DNA from 3 places in the Bacillus sp. LH1 genome. Region 3 is predicted to be linked to each of the others. Evidence: a T-box and tRNA genes for the amino acid it is inferred to sense, from the RefSeq annotation. Region 3 holds a T-box; the other regions hold tRNA genes.

Region 1 (6,815 bases), 1.2 Mb from region 3:
TTCCCCGCTGCCAAGAAAAGCTTCTAGCGAGATAAAAGGTGCCTGTACCGCAAACCGACACAGGTAGGCGAGGAGAGAATCCTAAGGTGTGCGAGAGAACTCTGGTTAAGGAACTCGGCAAAATGACCCCGTAACTTCGGGAGAAGGGGTGCTTTCTTAACGGAAAGCCGCAGTGAATAGGCCCAAGCGACTGTTTAGCAAAAACACAGCTCTCTGCGAAGCCGTAAGGCGAAGTATAGGGGGTGACACCTGCCCGGTGCTGGAAGGTTAAGGAGAGGGGTTAGCGTAAGCGAAGCTCTGAACTGAAGCCCCAGTAAACGGCGGCCGTAACTATAACGGTCCTAAGGTAGCGAAATTCCTTGTCGGGTAAGTTCCGACCCGCACGAAAGGTGTAACGATTTGGGCACTGTCTCAACCAGAGACTCGGTGAAATTATAGTACCTGTGAAGATGCAGGTTACCCGCGACAGGACGGAAAGACCCCGTGGAGCTTTACTGTAGCCTGATATTGAATTTTGGTACAGTTTGTACAGGATAGGCGGGAGCCATTGAAACCGGAGCGCTAGCTTCGGTGGAGGCGCTGGTGGGATACCGCCCTGACTGTATTGAAATTCTAACCTACGGGTCTTATCGACCCGGGAGACAGTGTCAGGTGGGCAGTTTGACTGGGGCGGTCGCCTCCTAAAGTGTAACGGAGGCGCCCAAAGGTTCCCTCAGAATGGTTGGAAATCATTCGTAGAGTGCAAAGGCATAAGGGAGCTTGACTGCGAGACCTACAAGTCGAGCAGGGACGAAAGTCGGGCTTAGTGATCCGGTGGTTCCGCATGGAAGGGCCATCGCTCAACGGATAAAAGCTACCCCGGGGATAACAGGCTTATCTCCCCCAAGAGTCCACATCGACGGGGAGGTTTGGCACCTCGATGTCGGCTCATCGCATCCTGGGGCTGTAGTCGGTCCCAAGGGTTGGGCTGTTCGCCCATTAAAGCGGTACGCGAGCTGGGTTCAGAACGTCGTGAGACAGTTCGGTCCCTATCCGTCGTGGGCGTAGGAAATTTGAGAGGAGCTGTCCTTAGTACGAGAGGACCGGGATGGACGCACCGCTGGTGTACCAGTTGTTCTGCCAAGGGCATAGCTGGGTAGCTATGTGCGGAAGGGATAAGTGCTGAAAGCATCTAAGCATGAAGCCCCCCTCAAGATGAGATTTCCCATAGCGTAAGCTAGTAAGATCCCTGAAAGATGATCAGGTTGATAGGTTCGAGGTGGAAGCATGGTGACATGTGGAGCTGACGAATACTAATAGATCGAGGACTTAACCATATAATATGTAGCAAATGTTATCTAGTTTTGAAAGAATATAAAAAACTTGTTGACTTTCGAGGTCAAATGAGTTAAAATGATTCTTGTCTTAAATGAATACAGTCTGGTAATGATGGCAGAGAGGTCACACCCGTTCCCATACCGAACACGGAAGTTAAGCTCTCTAGCGCCGATGGTAGTTGGGACCTTGTCCCTGTGAGAGTAGGACGTTGCCAGGCAAAATGGAGGATTAGCTCAGCTGGGAGAGCACCTGCCTTACAAGCAGGGGGTCGGCGGTTCGATCCCGTCATCCTCCACCATATATGTCGGAGGGGTAGCGAAGTGGCTAAACGCGGCGGACTGTAAATCCGCTCCTTCGGGTTCGGCAGTTCGAATCTGCCCCCCTCCACCATTCTTAATTAATGGGCTATAGCCAAGCGGTAAGGCAACGGACTTTGACTCCGTCATGCGCTGGTTCGAATCCAGCTAGCCCAGCCATTAAGAGCCATTAGCTCAGTTGGTAGAGCATCTGACTTTTAATCAGAGGGTCGAAGGTTCGAGTCCTTCATGGCTCACCATTTTAATGAAATATGCGGGTGTGGCGGAATTGGCAGACGCACTAGACTTAGGATCTAGCGCCTTTGGCGTGGGGGTTCGACTCCCTTCACCCGCACTTTTAATAAAATAACTCATACATGTCTTGCGGAAGTAGTTCAGTGGTAGAATACAACCTTGCCAAGGTTGGGGTCGCGGGTTCGAATCCCGTCTTCCGCTCCAATTTTCAATATGACATGCCGGGGTGGCGGAACAGGCAGACGCACAGGACTTAAAATCCTGCGGTGGGTGACCACCGTGCGGGTTCGACCCCCGCCCTCGGCACCATATGCGCCCGTAGCTCAATTGGATAGAGCGTTTGACTACGGATCAAGAGGTTAGGGGTTCGACTCCTCTCGGGCGCGCTTTTATTAACGGGAAGTGGCTCAGCTTGGTAGAGCACCTGGTTTGGGACCAGGGGGTCGCAGGTTCAAATCCTGTCTTCCCGATATTCCCAAAAAACATGGGGCCTTAGCTCAGCTGGGAGAGCGCCTGCCTTGCACGCAGGAGGTCAGCGGTTCGATCCCGCTAGGCTCCACTTTATTTAATATATGTCTCGGAGGTATACCCAAGTTCGGCTGAAGGGATCGGTCTTGAAAACCGACAGGCGGTGAGAATCGCGCGGGGGTTCGAATCCCTCTACCTCCTCCATTTTTTCTTTAATGGCTTAGACATATAATAATAAAATATTTATTTTTTCCTTCATGGAGGTATACCCAAGTTCGGCTGAAGGGATCGGTCTTGAAAACCGACAGGCGGCGAGAGTCGCGCGGGGGTTCGAATCCCTCTACCTCCTCCATTTTTAAAACTTTATATTGTCGCGGGGTGGAGCAGCACGGTAGCTCGTCGGGCTCATAACCCGAAGGTCGCAGGTTCAAATCCTGTCCCCGCAACCAAATGGTCCCGTGGTGTAGTGGTTAACATGCCTGCCTGTCACGCAGGAGATCGCCGGTTCGACCCCGGTCGGGACCGCCATTTATGTTGGCTCGGTAGCTCAGTCGGTAGAGCAGAGGACTGAAAATCCTCGTGTCGGCGGTTCGATTCCGTCCCGAGCCACCATTTTTTTTATGCCGGCTTAGCTCAATTGGTAGAGCAACTGACTTGTAATCAGTAGGTTGGGGGTTCAAGTCCTCTAGCCGGCATCATTTAGGGGCATAGTTTAAAGGTAGAACTGAGGTCTCCAAAACCTCCAGTGTGGGTTCGATTCCTACTGCCCCTGTAAAGTATATGGGCCTATAGCTCAGCTGGTTAGAGCGCACGCCTGATAAGCGTGAGGTCGATGGTTCGAGTCCATTTAGGCCCACCATATATTATTCCGCAGTAGCTCAGTGGTAGAGCTATCGGCTGTTAACCGATCGGTCGTAGGTTCGAGTCCTACCTGCGGAGCCATGGCCCGTTGGTCAAGTGGTTAAGACACCGCCCTTTCACGGCGGTAACACGGGTTCGAATCCCGTACGGGTCATACCAAAAAGAGTCAGCATTATGCTGGCTCTTTTTTATTTTGTTAATCCTTTTTATTACGTTACTTTCCAGAAATAAATAAAGGAATTTTGGAAAAGCTATGGTATGTATAAAAAGGAGGAAATCATAATGACACGAGTGAGAGACTTAATGAGTACCCATATTGTACATTGTACACCGCTAGACAATGTATATGAGGCAGCTGTAAAAATGAAGGAAGAATCGATTGGATTAATTCCTGTTGTTGAAAATGAGCAAGTTGTTGGGCTTGTTACTGATCGTGATTTAGTCGTTCGAGGGATTGCTGAAAAACATCCTGGATCTAATAAGATTACAAATGTAATGACAACAAATATTATCTCAGTTTCTCCAAATGATTCTATTGAAAAAGCTACAGAGCTAATGGCACAGCATCAAATTAGACGATTACCAGTAGTTGATAGTGGTCAACTTATTGGCATGTTAGCACTAGGAGATTTAGCTATAAGGGAATCAGCAGATGATCAAGCTGGATTTGCCTTGAGCGAAATCTCAGAGCGTACAGAGTAAATTGAAACTTTCATTAACCGAGAGTTTAATGGTCACTCATAAAGAGCTAAATTATATATAAATTTCAGATACATTATTCTAGTATATATGGATTAAACTAATATGTTAGCGTGATGTATCTGAGACATTATATAATAAGTATGTGGTTAATAATTTCGACATTTTTTTAAAATTTGTTATTCTTAATTTTTAATAAGAGAAAAGATGATATACTGATAGATATAAGTATTATGAGAGATTTTGAATATAACAATATTAATTTTTAGTGGTGCGATAATAAATTAATATTTCCTACATAGATGAAAAGGGAAGGGGAATTATATGAAGGCTGTACAGGGCGATCCAAATTGGAATTTGGTTACAGATACATATATAGAACCAAATAATTTCGCTGAATTATTTTCTTTGCTTGTACCTTGTCACCCAAAAGGTGAGGGGAAAGAACGAACTATATTAGTATGGAAAGAGAAAGAATTTTATAAAGAAGAAAATTTAGCGGCATTTATCGTATATGGCATGAATAAAGCAAAGAAATTACCGCAGTTTCATAAAGATGAAATTCCAACTTTAGTGCGTATTCTTCGCTTATGCCAAGAGATTGGTTGGTATGAAGAGGCAAATGATTTTATGATAGCGCAAGGATTAGCTGAGTTTGTTCATACTTCATTGGAATATGAAACATGGGATCTTTTGACGCAATCAGTTGCTTTAAATTATTTAATTATTAAATATCGTATAGGTGAATTGACAGATAGGGATATTGAAATTTGGGATAGAGTTAAATTTAATGAGAAGTGTATAACCGATTGTAAACATTTATTATCTCATAAAGAAGTATTGGAATTTACATTCTTTTATATGTGCAAGAGAGCGAAATCATTATCAAAAGAGCAATTAAATAGTGATATGATGAGTTTAGCAATGTATTGTAATACTTTTGTATATGATTTGTATACACATGATTTATTACGGAAATATCGTAAGTGTACAGATTTCCTATCATATTATGGACCTAGTCAGGCAGTTTTAGCATGTCAAAGAGCTGTATTATCTCAAATTTCCGATCGCTTAGACCCATTAAAGACAACGCATGTAGATGATTATTTATATGTGATGAAAGAAATGATGGAGCATATGACGATAGGAGTAATGGATCGATATGGTCATTTTATTGGAAAGCTACTATCTTATGTGCCATTTTTCGAAATGATACAAGTTCCACAGCATGCATATTATTGTGAAGAATTACTGTATATTTGTAAGGGCATTGAATATAAAGAAGAAACACTACGCAATTATATATTTATACAATTACATGATTGTTTACCATCATTTTTTAGGCTATTTCTTAAAAATAAGCGTTACGCAACGATTCATGATATTCTTTTCTATTGGTGCGATGACGAACAACGAATGAGCTTAGAGAAAAAATATAATCTGAGCTTTATTTATGAAAAATATGCTTGTGGATAAACAATATTTTCGATATGAAAAATTAATATAAATTAAAAAGGATCTCCAGTTTATGTGAGATCCTTTTTTGTTAGTAAAACAAGGAGAAAGTGATTAAGACAAGAAACAACATTCCATATAGGAGAAGTTGTGCAGTATAACTTCCTTGTATACCAAAAAAAGTATTGGCTTTCTTATACAAATGCAATATGTATTTTATTGGAGCATCTTTGAAAGATTGGTACACAGTGTCTCCTCTTTCTAAGCTTCTTGTTCTTGTTTTTGTTTTTGGTTATAAGGGACATTAATATATCTAGCTACAAATAATAAAACAGCCATAAAGAATACTGGAAATACAGTAGATAAATAAAAGCCATTACTAATTATATTTGTTATGAGAGCACTCAAAAGAAAAATAGCATTATAAATATGGGCAATTTTTTGTTTTAGTTGCACTTGAAATGATTCCATCATAATTTCTAATGCAACAAAAGCAATAATAATAGATAAAAATACAATGTTTGTATTGTAAATGATTAAACAACAGATTAAACCTAAAAAGGCTACGTATTCAATTATAAGAGGTATATTGCGTGGCATACAATTTACCTAACTAAATATGGCAGTGGATTTACTGCATTTGTTTTTTCAAAATTCCATTCTCCATTATGTAATTCAAAATGAAGATGTTGCCCGTATGAATGACCTGTGTTTCCCATATGACCTATTAATTGTCCAGTCTGTACTTGATCACCAGCTTGTACAGTGCGATCCTTCATATGAGCATAAACAGTTGTATATAATTTCCCATTGATTTGATGCGCAATGAAAACAACATTGCCATAGCTAGCTGAATAATAAGATTTCACAACTTTACCTGCAGCAGCAGCTTGGATAGAGACGTTTCCTGGAGCGGCAATATCTATACCATAATGCATTTGTTCCCAGCGTATATCAAAGGTTGAGCTAATTCTTCCTTGAGCGGGGAATTTGAAAGCAGCTGGAATTGATGAAGGCTGATCTGTTTTAGCTTGTGGTTGATTTTGTACTACATAGTGTTTTGCTACATATCCGTATCCTGTGCCAAAACGAATTTTATACCAAGTACCTACAGTTTCTACTACTTGTACTTGAGTACCGTTTTGTAATGAACCGAGTAGAGCGCTACTTGTACTAGCTGTGCTACGTACATTTAGATTAGGTGTTGCAACAGTATATTTTGTATTATTTTGAACGGTGATTCCTTTTACTAAGGGTTGTGAACCATTAGAGATGAATGCTTTTTGTACGTAACCTGTTTGGCCATTATGTGATATTTTATACCATTCGCCTTGATCTTCTTGAACGGTAATAAACTTACCATTTGGTAATACATCTAAAATGGAAGATTCTAAATTAGGTTCAGAGCGAACGTTTAATGCATTAGCATTAACGATGTATTGATCATTAGATTGAAGTTTGTTT
Region 2 (6,815 bases), 960 kb from region 3:
AGGAGCACCTTGAACTTTTAATTTTTGAGCACGATCTGAATCTTTACTTACTTTTTCTTTAATGTCTTTACTGTGTAAATCTTTCTTAAATTGCTCTACATCAACTTTTGGAAGTTTCTCTTTCACAATGCTAAGAAGCAAATCTTCTGTAATCCATTCTTCCGTATCTTTCTTTTGATTTTGATAAATCTCATCATAGAAAATCCAGAATGAATCTTTATCTTGTTTATAAATTGCTTCACCAGCTGCTGCACCTAAATCTGAGTCTTTTCCGATAAATGGGAAGTTAATAAAATATAACTGCACTTTGCCTTTATCAATATACTCTTCTTTTAATCGAGGTAATACTGTTACATCCCAAGTACGACAAGCAGGACATTTAAAGTCTCCAAATTCAACTACCTTAACTGGAGCATCATCTTTCCCTAAAGATTGTTGCGTAGAATAAGCAAACATCTCATTCCCTTTATCTTTTTTGTCATTTATGATGCTATACGCAATTGTTCCAATTACAATCAATACTGCGATAGAAAAAACTATACCAAGAGCCATGAGTTTATTTGATTTCATATACATTCCTCTTTAAATTCATATTCTGTATACAGCATTGTACACAATACACATAATATCAACACTTATATACGTCACGCAATGAACACGCTCACATAAATTACAAAAACACAATAATTGTGACGATATTGTGTCACAATTTGTCACAATTTATTCAAAAAAAAGAAGCTCCTCTATAGGAACTTCTCTTAACTTACTGCTTTTTTACGCGCGCTATTTAACATCGACTGCTCTATTTTTATATCATGACGAATTACCAATTTCTCACTAACTGCTTGAACATACTCATCATGGCTTATATAGCCTTCTTTCTCCATTAGTCTCAAAACGACATTACGTCTCTCTACTGCTTTATCATAATTTTGGGCAGGTGAGTAATAAGCAGGTGCTTTTACTACAGCAGCCATCATTGCACTTTCAGCCAACGTTAATTGGTTCACCTTTTTACCGAAGTAAAGGTTTGCTGCTTTTTCAATTCCCCATGCTCCTTCTCCATAATAAATATTACTTACATATAATTTTAATATTTCATCCTTCGTAAATGTGCGTTCAATTTTTTTCGTATAAAAAATCTCTTTCCACTTCCGAGAAAATGTACGTTCATTCGTTAAAAAGGCATTTTTAGATAGCTGCTGTGTAATTGTGCTTCCTCCTTGCACGACACCACCAGCCTTTATATTCTCAACAGAGGCCCTAATAATTGCTATATAATCTAAACCGTTATGATGATAAAATCTTTTATCTTCTGTCGCAATAAATGCATGTGTTAATGATTCTGGCACCTCTAACTTAGCCGGTACATGTAATTTACTAATATCACTTTTCTCAATCATTACATTTCCAATGAATAATAACGTACAACTTAACAATAATAATAATATAATGGCTTTATAAAAAAGTTTAGTCATTGGATTTAATGCAACTTTTTGATGATAGTTCACCCTAGATAATACTCGTTCTTTCATCTTGAACACCTCTTTTCCACACAGCATATAACTCTTACTTTAAGAATACATTGTTGTAAAAAAATATCCCATCGATTTCTCTTACACGTACCTTACATCATTGTAAGGTATAAAGTGAAACTTTAATCGGTCCTCATTAATCAAGCTTACTGCCCAGCAAATAGTGGGATAAAAAAGTATTGTATCACAGTCTTTTTTTATCTACTATTCATCTGAAATATTGAATATAGGTTATGTTAAAGTACGAATAACCAATAAAAGAGAAACCCTTAAGACTATTATATTTTCACTTTACACTTTAATTATATCATCTACAAATATATATACTTTTGACTATCTAGTAATCTAAATGTATATAACATATAGATTTATTATACAGAACAAACGTTCCCGAAATCAATACTAGTGCTATTATTATTTTGACCTTTTTCTTAAACAGTATACAAAAAAAGAGTAGTGATTCGAATGTATCTCAAATCGGCTACTCTTTTCTTTACAATCTTCCTATTAAATTATACGGCTGTACTTCCCACGTTTCATACGGAATAAAATGTGTTGCTCTCATTGCATCAAGCGTTCTGGATTTCATATGAGGACGCGTTATATACTCATCTATGTTCTCTTCATTTAAATCAACAAATTTAGCCTCTTGTATTTCTTCAGGTTGAATTTTTATTTCACCACTTATATATGCTACTTTAAAAACGACAGCTAGAATATGCATAGAAGTATTATAATAAACGCCTGTAATTCCGATAGGCTTCACCGTTAACCCTGTTTCCTCTTTTATTTCCCTACAGACAGCTTGATCGAGCGCTTCGCCTTCTTCTACCTGTCCTCCTGGCAACTCCCACGTATCAGCTCGCCAGTGCACTTTTGTTAATAACACTTCATTTTTTTCATTTGTTAAATAACCTGCTACAGCAACGATATGCTTTGGTGTCTTATGTTCCATATTAAGCCTCCTAGAGATAATGAATATTTTATATATCCCTATAATCATATTCCCTACCTACAACAAAATACCTTTAATACTTCATCACCTTAATTAACTTCATAAAAAAGACCCTATCCGCTAAGCGAAAAGGGTCATCTATCGTATTACTCTCCTAAGTCTACGTTGTGATAAACTTGTTGAACATCTTCTAAATCTTCTAATGCATCAACCATTTTCTCAAATTGTTCTTGAGCATCTTCAGGAAGTGTTACATCACTTTGTGCAAGCATTGTTAATTCTGCAACTGTAAACTCCTCAACGCCAGCACCTTTAAGTGCAGATTGTACTGCATGAAATTGATCTGGTTCAGCATACACGATAACAGAATCTTCTTCTTCTAGAATGTCACGTGCATCTACATCTGCTTCCATTAAAATTTCAAGAACTTCATCTGATGTTTTACCTTCAAGGCCGATAACAGCTGTCGCATCAAACATGTAAGCTACAGAACCGTTCACACCCATATTACCACTGTTTTTGCTAAATGCAGCTCGTACATCTGCTGCAGTACGGTTTACGTTATTTGTAAGTGTATCTACAATAACCATAGCTCCATTTGGTCCGAATCCTTCATAACGAAGCTCGTCATAATTTTCTTCTGAACCGCCTTTTGCTTTTTCAACTGCACGATCAATAATTGTTCTTGGAACATTGTATGTTTTCGCACGCTCTAATACAACTCTTAGTGCTTGGTTTGATTCTGGATCTGGCTCGCCTTGTTTTGCTGCCACATAAATTTCACGCCCAAATTTCGCGTATATACGGCTTGTATTTGCATCTTTTGATGCTTTTTTGTCTTTAATATTGTTCCATTTACGGCCCATACTTTCCACTCTCTTTCCCGTTTTAAATCTACATAAAAATATTAATATGAAATATAATGTGTGTTCAACACATTTTTAAAAGAAATATAAAAAGTTCATTTTTGATTCATATTACAGACATAATATAAATCACTATCATTTTGTTCTTTCGACAAGTTATATTATACATGAATTCCTACGTTTATTACGAATTTTAGAAGCACATAGTATAATTTAACAAAAAGACTCTAACATTTCTGTTACAGTCTTTTTATATTGCCAATAAAGATTTCCATATTATTCCCATAATTGTTTTCTATTGTTGTATAATAAAAATAGGAAAAAATTTGAAGAAAAGATGGAGGGTGAATTATGACACATTCCAAAGACAAAAAATCACATGCTTTTAAAGGAATAGGAGAGAAGTTAAACCCAACTATCTATCAAGTGAGATTCATGAAATTAGATGAACCAATTCGATTTGAGTCGTTTCCTGAATTAAAGGAATTAGGAGACTGGTTGAGTACTTCAACGCACATGTGGTCATGCCACTCAACTATGTACAAATACAACAGAGAAGAGTTTGAAAAGAAGTTCTTAGAAATTACGAAATTAACAGCTGATCATGTACTAATATCTACTGGTGGCGTCGGATTTAACTTCATGTCACCAGGTTGGAGAAATTCTTTATAAAATAATGAAATTATATAAAGGGATAAAAATTTATCCCTTTATTGTTTTGTAGCTTTCCCCAAATGTATCGCATGTACTAAATGAATAAGTTTACCTTAATCATTTATAACCATTTCACCAACACACCATTTTTGCTTATTTTATAGTATGATGAAAACATAAAAAGACTCTACACATTTGGTGTAGAGTCTTTTATTACGCCGTTCATGATACCGATGGTCGGGGTCGAACCGACACTCCCGAAGGAACACGATTTTGAGTCGTGCGCGTCTGCCAATTCCGCCACATCGGCACAAAAGAAAAGGCGGCAACCGGATTTGAACCGGTGATAAAGGTTTTGCAGACCTCTGCCTTACCACTTGGCTATGCCGCCATATTAAATTTTATTGGAGCGGAAGACGGGATTCGAACCCGCGACCCCAACCTTGGCAAGGTTGTATTCTACCACTGAACTACTTCCGCAAAAATGGCTGGGCTAGCTGGATTCGAACCAGCGCATGACGGAGTCAAAGTCCGTTGCCTTACCGCTTGGCTATAGCCCATCGAATTCTTACTTAATTATATGTAAGTATCCATTAGATTATTTGTAATTTTTAAAATAAAAATGGGGCGACTGATGGGAATCGAACCCACGAATGCCGGAGCCACAATCCGGTGCGTTAACCACTTCGCCACAACCGCCATGTTGTGTAAATATATTTGGCAGGGGCAGTAGGAATCGAACCCACACTGGAGGTTTTGGAGACCTCAGTTCTACCTTTAAACTATGCCCCTATGTAAATGGTGGAGGGGGGCAGATTCGAACTGCCGAACCCGAAGGAGCGGATTTACAGTCCGCCGCGTTTAGCCACTTCGCTACCCCTCCGAAACTTACATGGTGCCGGCTAGAGGACTTGAACCCCCAACCTACTGATTACAAGTCAGTTGCTCTACCAATTGAGCTAAGCCGGCGTATTTTATTAAAATAAATGGTGGCTCGGGACGGAATCGAACCGCCGACACGAGGATTTTCAGTCCTCTGCTCTACCGACTGAGCTACCGAGCCTTATTAAAATGGCGGTCCCGACCGGGGTCGAACCGGCGATCTCCTGCGTGACAGGCAGGCATGTTAACCACTACACCACGGGACCATTTGGTTGCGGGGACAGGATTTGAACCTGCGACCTTCGGGTTATGAGCCCGACGAGCTACCGTGCTGCTCCACCCCGCGATAATACTATTCATATAAAATTTATATGGTGGAGGATGACGGGATCGAACCGCCGACCCCCTGCTTGTAAGGCAGGTGCTCTCCCAGCTGAGCTAATCCTCCAAAGTGGTGACCCGTACGGGATTCGAACCCGTGTTACCGCCGTGAAAGGGCGGTGTCTTAACCACTTGACCAACGGGCCAAATATTATAAATCCTATGGCGGAGAGCAAGGGATTCGAACCCTTGATACGCTTGTGACGTATACACGATTTCCAATCGTGCTCCTTCGGCCAACTCGGACAGCTCTCCAATGGCTCCGCAGGTAGGAATCGAACCTACGACCGATCGGTTAACAGCCGATAGCTCTACCGCTGAGCTACTGCGGAATAATATTGCCTGGCAACGTCCTACTCTCACAGGGACAAGGTCCCAACTACCATCGGCGCTAGAGAGCTTAACTTCCGTGTTCGGTATGGGAACGGGTGTGACCTCTCTGCCATCATTACCAGACATTATTCTTTTGAGACAATCATTATTATAACTTATTTACTTTAAAAGTCAACAAGTTTTTTATGTTCTCTCAAAACTAGATAACATTGCTACATATTATATGGTTAAGTCCTCGATCTATTAGTATTCGTCAGCTCCACATGTCACCATGCTTCCACCTCGAACCTATCAACCTGATCATCTTTCAGGGATCTTACTAGCTTACGCTATGGGAAATCTCATCTTGAGGGGGGCTTCATGCTTAGATGCTTTCAGCACTTATCCCTTCCGCACATAGCTACCCAGCTATGCCCTTGGCAGAACAACTGGTACACCAGCGGTGCGTCCATCCCGGTCCTCTCGTACTAAGGACAGCTCCTCTCAAATTTCCTACGCCCACGACGGATAGGGACCGAACTGTCTCACGACGTTCTGAACCCAGCTCGCGTACCGCTTTAATGGGCGAACAGCCCAACCCTTGGGACCGACTACAGCCCCAGGATGCGATGAGCCGACATCGAGGTGCCAAACCTCCCCGTCGATGTGGACTCTTGGGGGAGATAAGCCTGTTATCCCCGGGGTAGCTTTTATCCGTTGAGCGATGGCCCTTCCATGCGGAACCACCGGATCACTAAGCCCGACTTTCGTCCCTGCTCGACTTGTAGGTCTCGCAGTCAAGCTCCCTTATGCCTTTGCACTCTACGAATGATTTCCAACCATTCTGAGGGAACCTTTGGGCGCCTCCGTTACACTTTAGGAGGCGACCGCCCCAGTCAAACTGCCCACCTGACACTGTCTCCCGGGTCGATAAGACCCGTAGGTTAGAATTTCAATACAGTCAGGGCGGTATCCCACCAGCGCCTCCACCGAAGCTAGCGCTCCGGTTTCAATGGCTCCCGCCTATCCTGTACAAACTGTACCAAAATTCAATATCAGGCTACAGTAAAGCTCCACGGGGTCTTTCCGTCCTGTCGCGGGTAACCTGCATCTTCACAGGTACTATAATTTCACCGAGTCTCTGGTTGAGACAGTGCCCAAATCGTTACACCTTTCGTGCGGGTCGGAACTTACCCGACAAGGAATTTCGCTACCTTAGGACCGTTATAG
Region 3 (6,815 bases):
TTTGTGAACGCATATCTTCAAATTAGTGCAGAACGTAACAATAAATAAGTTAACTTATAACAACAATTAGTAAAGACGGGGGATATCATACTATGTCAAAACAAATTGTCATCTTAGGCGCTGGTTATGGCGGTCTTCTTGCCGCTTTAAACGTACGTAAATATTACAGTAAATCAGAAGCACAAGTTACAGTGATTAACCAATACCCAACGCACCAAATCATCACTGAACTACACCGCCTTGCAGCTGGTAACGTGTCTGAGCAAGCAGTTGCAATGCCACTTACAAAGCTTTTCAAAGGTAAAGATATCGATCTTAAAATCGCAACAGTTGAGTCATTCTCAGTTGATAGCAAAGAAATCAAACTAGCTGGCGGCACTACTTTATCTTACGATGCACTTGTAGTTGCTTTAGGAAGTAAAACTGCTTACTTCGGTATTCCAGGACTAGAAGAAAACAGCATGGTATTAAAATCTGCTGCTGATGCAAACAAAATCTACAAACACGTTGAAGACCGTATTCGTGAATACGCGAAAACGAAAAACGAAGCTGATGCTACAATCGTAATCGGTGGTGGCGGATTAACTGGCGTTGAGCTAGTTGGTGAGCTTGCTGACATTATGCCTAAACTTGCAAAAAGCCACGGCGTAAATCCAAAAGAAGTGAAACTTCTTCTTGTTGAAGCAGGTCCAAAAATCCTTCCAGTATTACCAGACCACTTAATCGAACGTGCAACTACTAGCCTAGAAGCGCGCGGCGTTACATTCTTAACTGGTCTTCCTGTAACAAACGTTGCTGGCAACGAAATCGACTTAAAAGACGGTCAAAAACTTGTTGCTAACACATTCGTTTGGACGGGCGGCGTACAAGGTAACCCATTAATCGGTGAATCAGGTCTTGAAGTTAACCGTGGACGTGCAACAGTTGATGCATACCTACAATCTACTTCTCACAAAGACGTATTCGTTGCTGGAGACAGCGCTGTTGTCTTCGCTCCAGACGGACGTCCATACCCACCAACTGCACAAATTGCTTGGCAAATGGGTGAGTTAATTGGATACAACTTATACGCAGCACTAGAAGGCAAAGCATTCGAAGAGTTCGCACCTGTAAACTCTGGAACACTTGCTAGTCTAGGACGTAAAGATGCGGTTGCTACAATTGGAGCAAGCAATACTCCACTTAAAGGCTTACCAGCATCATTAATGAAAGAAGCAAGTAACGTTCGTTACTTATCACACATTAAAGGTCTATTCAGCTTAGCTTACTAATCTGAATATAAGCCCGAATCATGCCCTGCATGGTTCGGGCTATTTTTATCCCGCATTAACGGGCAGTAAAACCTCCACCTTAAAATACAGTGAATGCAGGGATGAAGTTGGAAGATTAACTGCCCGTAAAAGCCCGATTGGTTCAACTAATAATCAGTGGGGAGGAACACCCCCCACTGATTAAAGTTTCACTTTATCCGTAATTTTCTCTAACTTATTTATTCGGCAGAAGAATCGTATAACCCTTTTAATTATCTAAATTTACTGATTATTTTATGTCCAAATTGTGTATACGAAAAGATGGAAGTATTCTTCCTACTCCCATCCTTTCACACAAACTATTCGCCTAACTTCACAAGGCTGTAATTCTTCTTCCCTTTACGGATAATAATAAATCGTCCATCAAATGAATTTTCTACAGTAACATCCGTACCCACATCTGTTACTTTCTCACCATTCATAGAAATCGCTCCGTTATTAATATCTTCACGCGCTTGTCGTCTAGATGGTTCAATTCCTAAATCAACTAGCCACTCTACGATGTTTTTCGTCTCTTTTGAAGACTGGAATGTTGGCATCTCTTTAAAACCTTGTTCAATTTCATCAGCTGTTAACGATTTAATATCTCCGCTAAATAACGCTGCTGTAATTTTCACAGCTTGCAGGAATGCTTCTTCTCCATGAACGAATTTCGTCATTTCTTCTGCTAGTACTTTTTGTGCTTCACGTTTATGAGGCTCTGTTTCCACCTTAACCGCTAATTCATCAATACGCTCTTTCGTTAAGAACGTAAAGTATTTCAAGTATTTAACGACGTCACGGTCATCTGTATTTACCCAGAACTGGTAAAATTCAAACGGTGTCGTTTTTTCAGGATCAAGCCAAACCGCACCACCCGCTGATTTACCAAACTTCGTACCGTCCGATTTTAATAATAACGGAATCGTTAATCCGAATACTTTCGCCTCATGACCTTCTAACTTACGAATTAAATCTAAACCACTCGTAATATTTCCCCATTGGTCACTACCACCAATTTGCAGTTGAACATCCTCTTTCGTGTATAAATGATGGAAGTCCATCGCTTGCAAAATTTGGTACGTGAATTCCGTGAAAGAAATACCTGTATCCAAACGGCTTGCTACAATATCCTTCGCTAACATGCTATTGATGCTAAAGTTTTTCCCGTAATCACGTAAAAACTCAATAATATTTATTTCATGTGTCCAATCATAGTTATTTACCATCTTCACTTCGCTATTTCCACCAAAATCAAATAGCTTTTTCATTTGTGCTGTTAACGCATCTACATTATGCTGAACCACTTCTAACGTTTGAAGTTGACGCTCTGATTGTCGTCCACTCGGATCACCAATTGTTCCTGTTGCCCCGCCAATTAAAATAACAGGATGATGGCCGGCTAATTGGAATCTCTTCATCATCATAAACGGAATCAAATGTCCGATATGCATACTATCACCGGTTGGATCAACTCCGCAGTATAGTGAAATCTTTTTCTCTTCTACTAGCTTACGTAAGCCTTCTTCGTCAGTCTGTTGATTAACGGCGCCGCGCCATTCTAACTCATCAATGATATTCATCTTTTGTCATCCCCTTTATTTTTTTAAAACAAAAAATCCCTATGTCTATGACATAGGGACGATTATTCACCGTGTTACCACCCAGTTTGTATAAATAGCATAGCTACTCATACCACTCTTAGCAATAATATCGATTGCCAGTCCGCTTAGCATTACCTAAGATACTCCAGAGTGTAATTCACAAGTTTGTTTGTGCTAGGTTCCAGCAACCCCTAGCTCTCTCGTTAACAGTGACAAACTGCTACTGGGCTCTTTCAACGTATGTTATTTGTTAAATTATTAGCCATTATATTGAATTGAAAACAAATTGTCAACAATACCCAAATATTATTTTAAAATAATTCATATCTTCATACGTATTTCTTTATTCCTTATCTTCTCCAATAATCCTTACTTCTCGCTCCAACTTCACGCCAAATTTCTCTTCAACTGTCTTTTGTACGAAGTGAATTAAATCGATGTAATCTTGTGCTGTTCCGTTATCAACATTCACCATAAACCCAGCGTGTTTTAAAGAAACTTCTACTCCACCAATTCGCTTACCTTGTAGTCCTGAGTCTTGAATTAACTTACCAGCAAAGTTATTTGGTGGGCGCTTAAATACGCTACCACATGAAGGATATTCTAGAGGCTGTTTTGACTCACGTTTAAACGTTAAATCATCCATTTTTGCTTTAATTTCTTCATGTACACCTTCTTCAAGTTCAAATCTCGCTTCAAGAATAATGTAATGGTTGTTCGCAAATACACTCTTACGATATCCAAATTCAAATGCTTCTTTCGTCAAAGTACGTAGCTCTCCATCACCTGTCATTACGACAGCTTCTGTTAATACAAACGAAATTTCACCGCCGTATGCACCAGCATTCATATATAATGCTCCGCCAACTGAACCTGGAATACCACAAGCAAACTCAAGACCCGTTAAGTTATGGTCTAAGGCAATACGTGATACGTCAATAATTGCTGCACCACACTGTGCTACAATCGTCGTTCCTGTTACAGTAACACCTGTAATATGAATTAAACTTACTGTAATCCCGCGAATTCCACCATCTTTAATAATGACATTCGATCCATTTCCTAAAAACGTAACTGGAATATTATATTCGTTCGCATATTTAATAACTTCTTGAATTTCATCATAATTTGTAGGCGCAACAAAAACATCTGCTTTTCCGCCAACTTTAATATGCGTATGATTCTTTAACATTTCATCTTGTTTAACATGTCCTTCAGGCAATACCGTACTTAAATATTTATAAACCTCTTGCATATTCATTTTACGATTCCTCTATTTCTATATTCATTTTATCCCGTTATACGGGCCCATAATATCCCCACGTACATGAAAGAACCTAAAGTGGTGGATACAGTGTACCCAAAATCAATTCGAGACACCTATAAACCTCTTAATTTATAAGAGGTGCCACTCATATTAAAATATATATTGCATAATAAAGCAACCCAAATGGACTACTAAACTTGACATGTCATCAGAAAGACAACAATTTGTAAAATATGTGACTTTTTCAAAACACTATCCCTCAGTATCTTACTATACCACACAAAAAGAAAGTGGTATTTTTTTGTACTTTTTACTTTATTTACATCAATAAAAAAAGAGCACATCCGACAGAATGTGCTCTTTCTATACTCTTTATATTACTTTTCGTTCTCTTCTTTTTCTTTATCAAACCATAACAGCTCATCGTTATCAACTTCACCATTATAATTGATTAAAATTTCTTCTCCTGCTTTTATATCCTTATAAGCATAGAAGTTAAACGTATGGTTCTCGAAGACAATATCATACGTTGCATTCGGTGTATATGAATGATTAAATAACATACCGTATCCTAAAAGGATTGCCGTATGATTGATTCCATACTCAAATGCGTAGTCAGCAAGTAATGTTTTCTCAATATGTTCATGCTGTTCATTCGGATAAGAGATAACTGGTGCTGCGTGTATCAACTCACCTTTTTTAATATCACGAGTTGCAAATACACCTCTATTAAATTCTCCATCACTAAGTTCAGAAGTCTTAACTTCGATCATATGCGTCACCTATTTAATTCTTTCTTTGAAGTATTTTAATTCCGCTATTAGCTGAATTTTATCTCCTTAAGCTTGGCAGAAAACGCGCAGAAAAGCAATTAAATTCCTATCAAGTATTCGTTTCAATGAAAAAAGAGCACATCATTCGTGCTCTTTCCAAGCAATATTACTTTTCTAAAATATCTTCTAACAACTTCACTTGCTCGCTAACAGTTTGTAACGTCTTCATTGACGTATCATTTCGATGTTTTTCTTCTTCCACACTCGCTAGCACTTCTTCTGTAGCTGTAGAAGTTTGCTGAATTACGTTAGAAGCATGCGTAACATCCTTTACGATATTCGTCGTTTTAACTTGGAAACTTTCTTGATGAACAACAACCTCTCGCATTACTTCATTAATCGCATCAATAAACTTCCCTAAATCAGTTACATTTGTTAAAACGCTTGCTAACATCTCGTTACATTCTTCTTGTACTCTTTCTGACTTTTCTACTTGCACTTCTACCTTACTTGCTTGATTACTAAACTCCTTCAAAATCCCTTGAATTCTTCCCGCAGAACGATTTGATTCTTCAGCAAGCTTTAACACTTCACTCGCTACAATAGCAAAACCTTTTCCATGCTCGCCTGCCCTCGCAGCTTCAATATTTGCATTTAAAGCTAGCAAACTCGTCTGACTTGAAATATTCGTTATTACATCTACAATTTCATTAATTTGTTTCGATTGCATCATTAAATCTCTAAATATAATTCCAGACTGTGAAACAACATCATTTAAACTTCTCATGTTAGTTTCAAAATTTCTTAGAGTATGTACACTACCTTTTGAAATTTCTAAGCTTTCATCCACACGAGCCGATGCAGTTCTTACTTGAGAGATGATTTGTTCAATATTTCCCTCCATATCATTCAATACTTCTACCGAACGATACATCATCTCTGATTGTGATTGCGTACCAACTGCCACCTCTTCAAAGGCAAAATTAATTTCACTCATCGATTCCATCGACGTGTTCATATTTTGTCTTAAATGATTGAAATTACTATCTAGTTTCACAACTGTTTCTTCAATAAGTCTTTGCGTCTCTTCTAACTCCTGAGCTTTTCTCATTACTTCTTGCTTCTCATCACTTAAACGAAGGAGCAGATTAGAACCGATTTTCGTGACGCCCCACATAGCGATTGTTACAATCGCTAACAAACTTGCGAAATTAGCAGCTTCAGACGAGGCTGTATAAGCAAAAAATTGCTCCGGCCAATAGCTACAAAGGATAAATGTGATCACAACAGCTACCCCGCCAAGAATTAAAATGAGGCGCTCACTTAAGTAAATAAGTGAAACAGCTAATGTAAAATAGACCATTTGAAATACAGCCGGGCTTTCATTAAAGGCTTGTACCATAATGTAAGACATTGTAAGCAACATAAATGTCATGATATATTTATACGCTGATTCCATACTTTTTATAAAAGTAAAAAGCGTTCCAAATGCAACGACAGAAATACCACAAATCCAAAACGCTATTGCTCTCTCTGTAAAAATATATCCATAATACCCAATTGCGATTATCCCAAGAAAGAAACTACAAATCGTTATAAACAGTAATAAATGATTTTTCTGTGATTCTTTCTCAAGGTTAGAAAAACAAGTCCTCTTTAACCACTCCATATGAAGCCCCACCTTCTACTTATACATATCAATTACTTCAGTTTAAATACCGCACTTACTGGGTTATGATCGCTATTTTCAAACTTTAAATCTTTCCCTTGTACATTTACAATCTCTACATTCGGTGAAACGATAAAGCCATCAATAATAGTGACGAAATTTTCACCTTCTACATATTTCTTTACATCATCTCTCACAGTCATAACAGACGGA

Evidence for each region. A T-box is a leader RNA that pairs with one kind of tRNA and senses whether it is charged. The one in region 3 lies ahead of tyrS (tyrosine--tRNA ligase), so its partner is inferred to be a tRNA-Tyr.
Region 1: it encodes a tRNA-Tyr, which carries the amino acid that the T-box ahead of tyrS (tyrosine--tRNA ligase) is inferred to sense. The anticodon was not compared.
Region 2: it encodes a tRNA-Tyr, which carries the amino acid that the T-box ahead of tyrS (tyrosine--tRNA ligase) is inferred to sense. The anticodon was not compared.

Annotation. Positions count from the first base shown of each region.
Region 1 covers NZ_CM175007.1:747,816-754,630, forward strand. The annotation lists rRNA gene ACX9TM_RS03745 (23S ribosomal RNA) at 1-1,316, shown strand, start outside; rRNA gene rrf (5S ribosomal RNA) at 1,419-1,534, shown strand; tRNA gene ACX9TM_RS03755 (tRNA-Val) at 1,540-1,615, shown strand; tRNA gene ACX9TM_RS03760 (tRNA-Tyr) at 1,624-1,707, shown strand; tRNA gene ACX9TM_RS03765 (tRNA-Gln) at 1,719-1,793, shown strand; tRNA gene ACX9TM_RS03770 (tRNA-Lys) at 1,798-1,873, shown strand; tRNA gene ACX9TM_RS03775 (tRNA-Leu) at 1,888-1,968, shown strand; tRNA gene ACX9TM_RS03780 (tRNA-Gly) at 1,998-2,072, shown strand; tRNA gene ACX9TM_RS03785 (tRNA-Leu) at 2,089-2,177, shown strand; tRNA gene ACX9TM_RS03790 (tRNA-Arg) at 2,181-2,254, shown strand; tRNA gene ACX9TM_RS03795 (tRNA-Pro) at 2,265-2,338, shown strand; tRNA gene ACX9TM_RS03800 (tRNA-Ala) at 2,355-2,427, shown strand; tRNA gene ACX9TM_RS03805 (tRNA-Ser) at 2,448-2,540, shown strand; tRNA gene ACX9TM_RS03810 (tRNA-Ser) at 2,596-2,688, shown strand; tRNA gene ACX9TM_RS03815 (tRNA-Met) at 2,709-2,785, shown strand; tRNA gene ACX9TM_RS03820 (tRNA-Asp) at 2,789-2,864, shown strand; tRNA gene ACX9TM_RS03825 (tRNA-Phe) at 2,873-2,948, shown strand; tRNA gene ACX9TM_RS03830 (tRNA-Thr) at 2,959-3,031, shown strand; tRNA gene ACX9TM_RS03835 (tRNA-Trp) at 3,038-3,108, shown strand; tRNA gene ACX9TM_RS03840 (tRNA-Ile) at 3,119-3,195, shown strand; tRNA gene ACX9TM_RS03845 (tRNA-Asn) at 3,204-3,278, shown strand; tRNA gene ACX9TM_RS03850 (tRNA-Glu) at 3,280-3,351, shown strand; gene ACX9TM_RS03855 (CBS domain-containing protein) at 3,480-3,899, shown strand; gene ACX9TM_RS03860 (DUF3965 domain-containing protein) at 4,221-5,372, shown strand; gene ACX9TM_RS03865 (hypothetical protein) at 5,613-5,951, opposite strand; gene ACX9TM_RS03870 (SH3 domain-containing protein) at 5,957-6,815, opposite strand, start outside.
Region 2 covers NZ_CM175007.1:538,238-545,052, reverse strand. The annotation lists gene ACX9TM_RS02870 (DsbA family protein) at 1-570, opposite strand, end outside; gene ACX9TM_RS02865 (transglycosylase domain-containing protein) at 759-1,535, opposite strand; gene ACX9TM_RS02860 (NUDIX hydrolase) at 2,029-2,490, opposite strand; gene ACX9TM_RS02855 (YebC/PmpR family DNA-binding transcriptional regulator) at 2,637-3,356, opposite strand; gene ACX9TM_RS02850 (DUF3884 family protein) at 3,708-4,028, shown strand; tRNA gene ACX9TM_RS02845 (tRNA-Leu) at 4,239-4,320, opposite strand; tRNA gene ACX9TM_RS02840 (tRNA-Cys) at 4,331-4,401, opposite strand; tRNA gene ACX9TM_RS02835 (tRNA-Gly) at 4,416-4,490, opposite strand; tRNA gene ACX9TM_RS02830 (tRNA-Gln) at 4,496-4,570, opposite strand; tRNA gene ACX9TM_RS02825 (tRNA-His) at 4,634-4,709, opposite strand; tRNA gene ACX9TM_RS02820 (tRNA-Trp) at 4,729-4,802, opposite strand; tRNA gene ACX9TM_RS02815 (tRNA-Tyr) at 4,810-4,893, opposite strand; tRNA gene ACX9TM_RS02810 (tRNA-Thr) at 4,904-4,979, opposite strand; tRNA gene ACX9TM_RS02805 (tRNA-Phe) at 4,998-5,073, opposite strand; tRNA gene ACX9TM_RS02800 (tRNA-Asp) at 5,083-5,158, opposite strand; tRNA gene ACX9TM_RS02795 (tRNA-Met) at 5,162-5,238, opposite strand; tRNA gene ACX9TM_RS02790 (tRNA-Val) at 5,265-5,340, opposite strand; tRNA gene ACX9TM_RS02785 (tRNA-Glu) at 5,345-5,419, opposite strand; tRNA gene ACX9TM_RS02780 (tRNA-Ser) at 5,437-5,528, opposite strand; tRNA gene ACX9TM_RS02775 (tRNA-Asn) at 5,531-5,605, opposite strand; rRNA gene rrf (5S ribosomal RNA) at 5,614-5,729, opposite strand; rRNA gene ACX9TM_RS02765 (23S ribosomal RNA) at 5,830-6,815, opposite strand, start outside.
Region 3 covers NZ_CM175007.1:4,950,531-4,957,345, forward strand. The annotation lists gene ACX9TM_RS25695 (DUF1641 domain-containing protein) at 1-48, shown strand, start outside; gene ACX9TM_RS25700 (NAD(P)/FAD-dependent oxidoreductase) at 93-1,271, shown strand; gene tyrS (tyrosine--tRNA ligase) at 1,610-2,872, opposite strand; T-box leader at 2,924-3,139, opposite strand; gene murB (UDP-N-acetylmuramate dehydrogenase) at 3,237-4,154, opposite strand; gene ACX9TM_RS25715 (SET domain-containing protein) at 4,538-4,933, opposite strand; gene ACX9TM_RS25720 (DUF4077 domain-containing protein) at 5,100-6,602, opposite strand; gene ACX9TM_RS25725 (endonuclease/exonuclease/phosphatase family protein) at 6,635-6,815, opposite strand, start outside.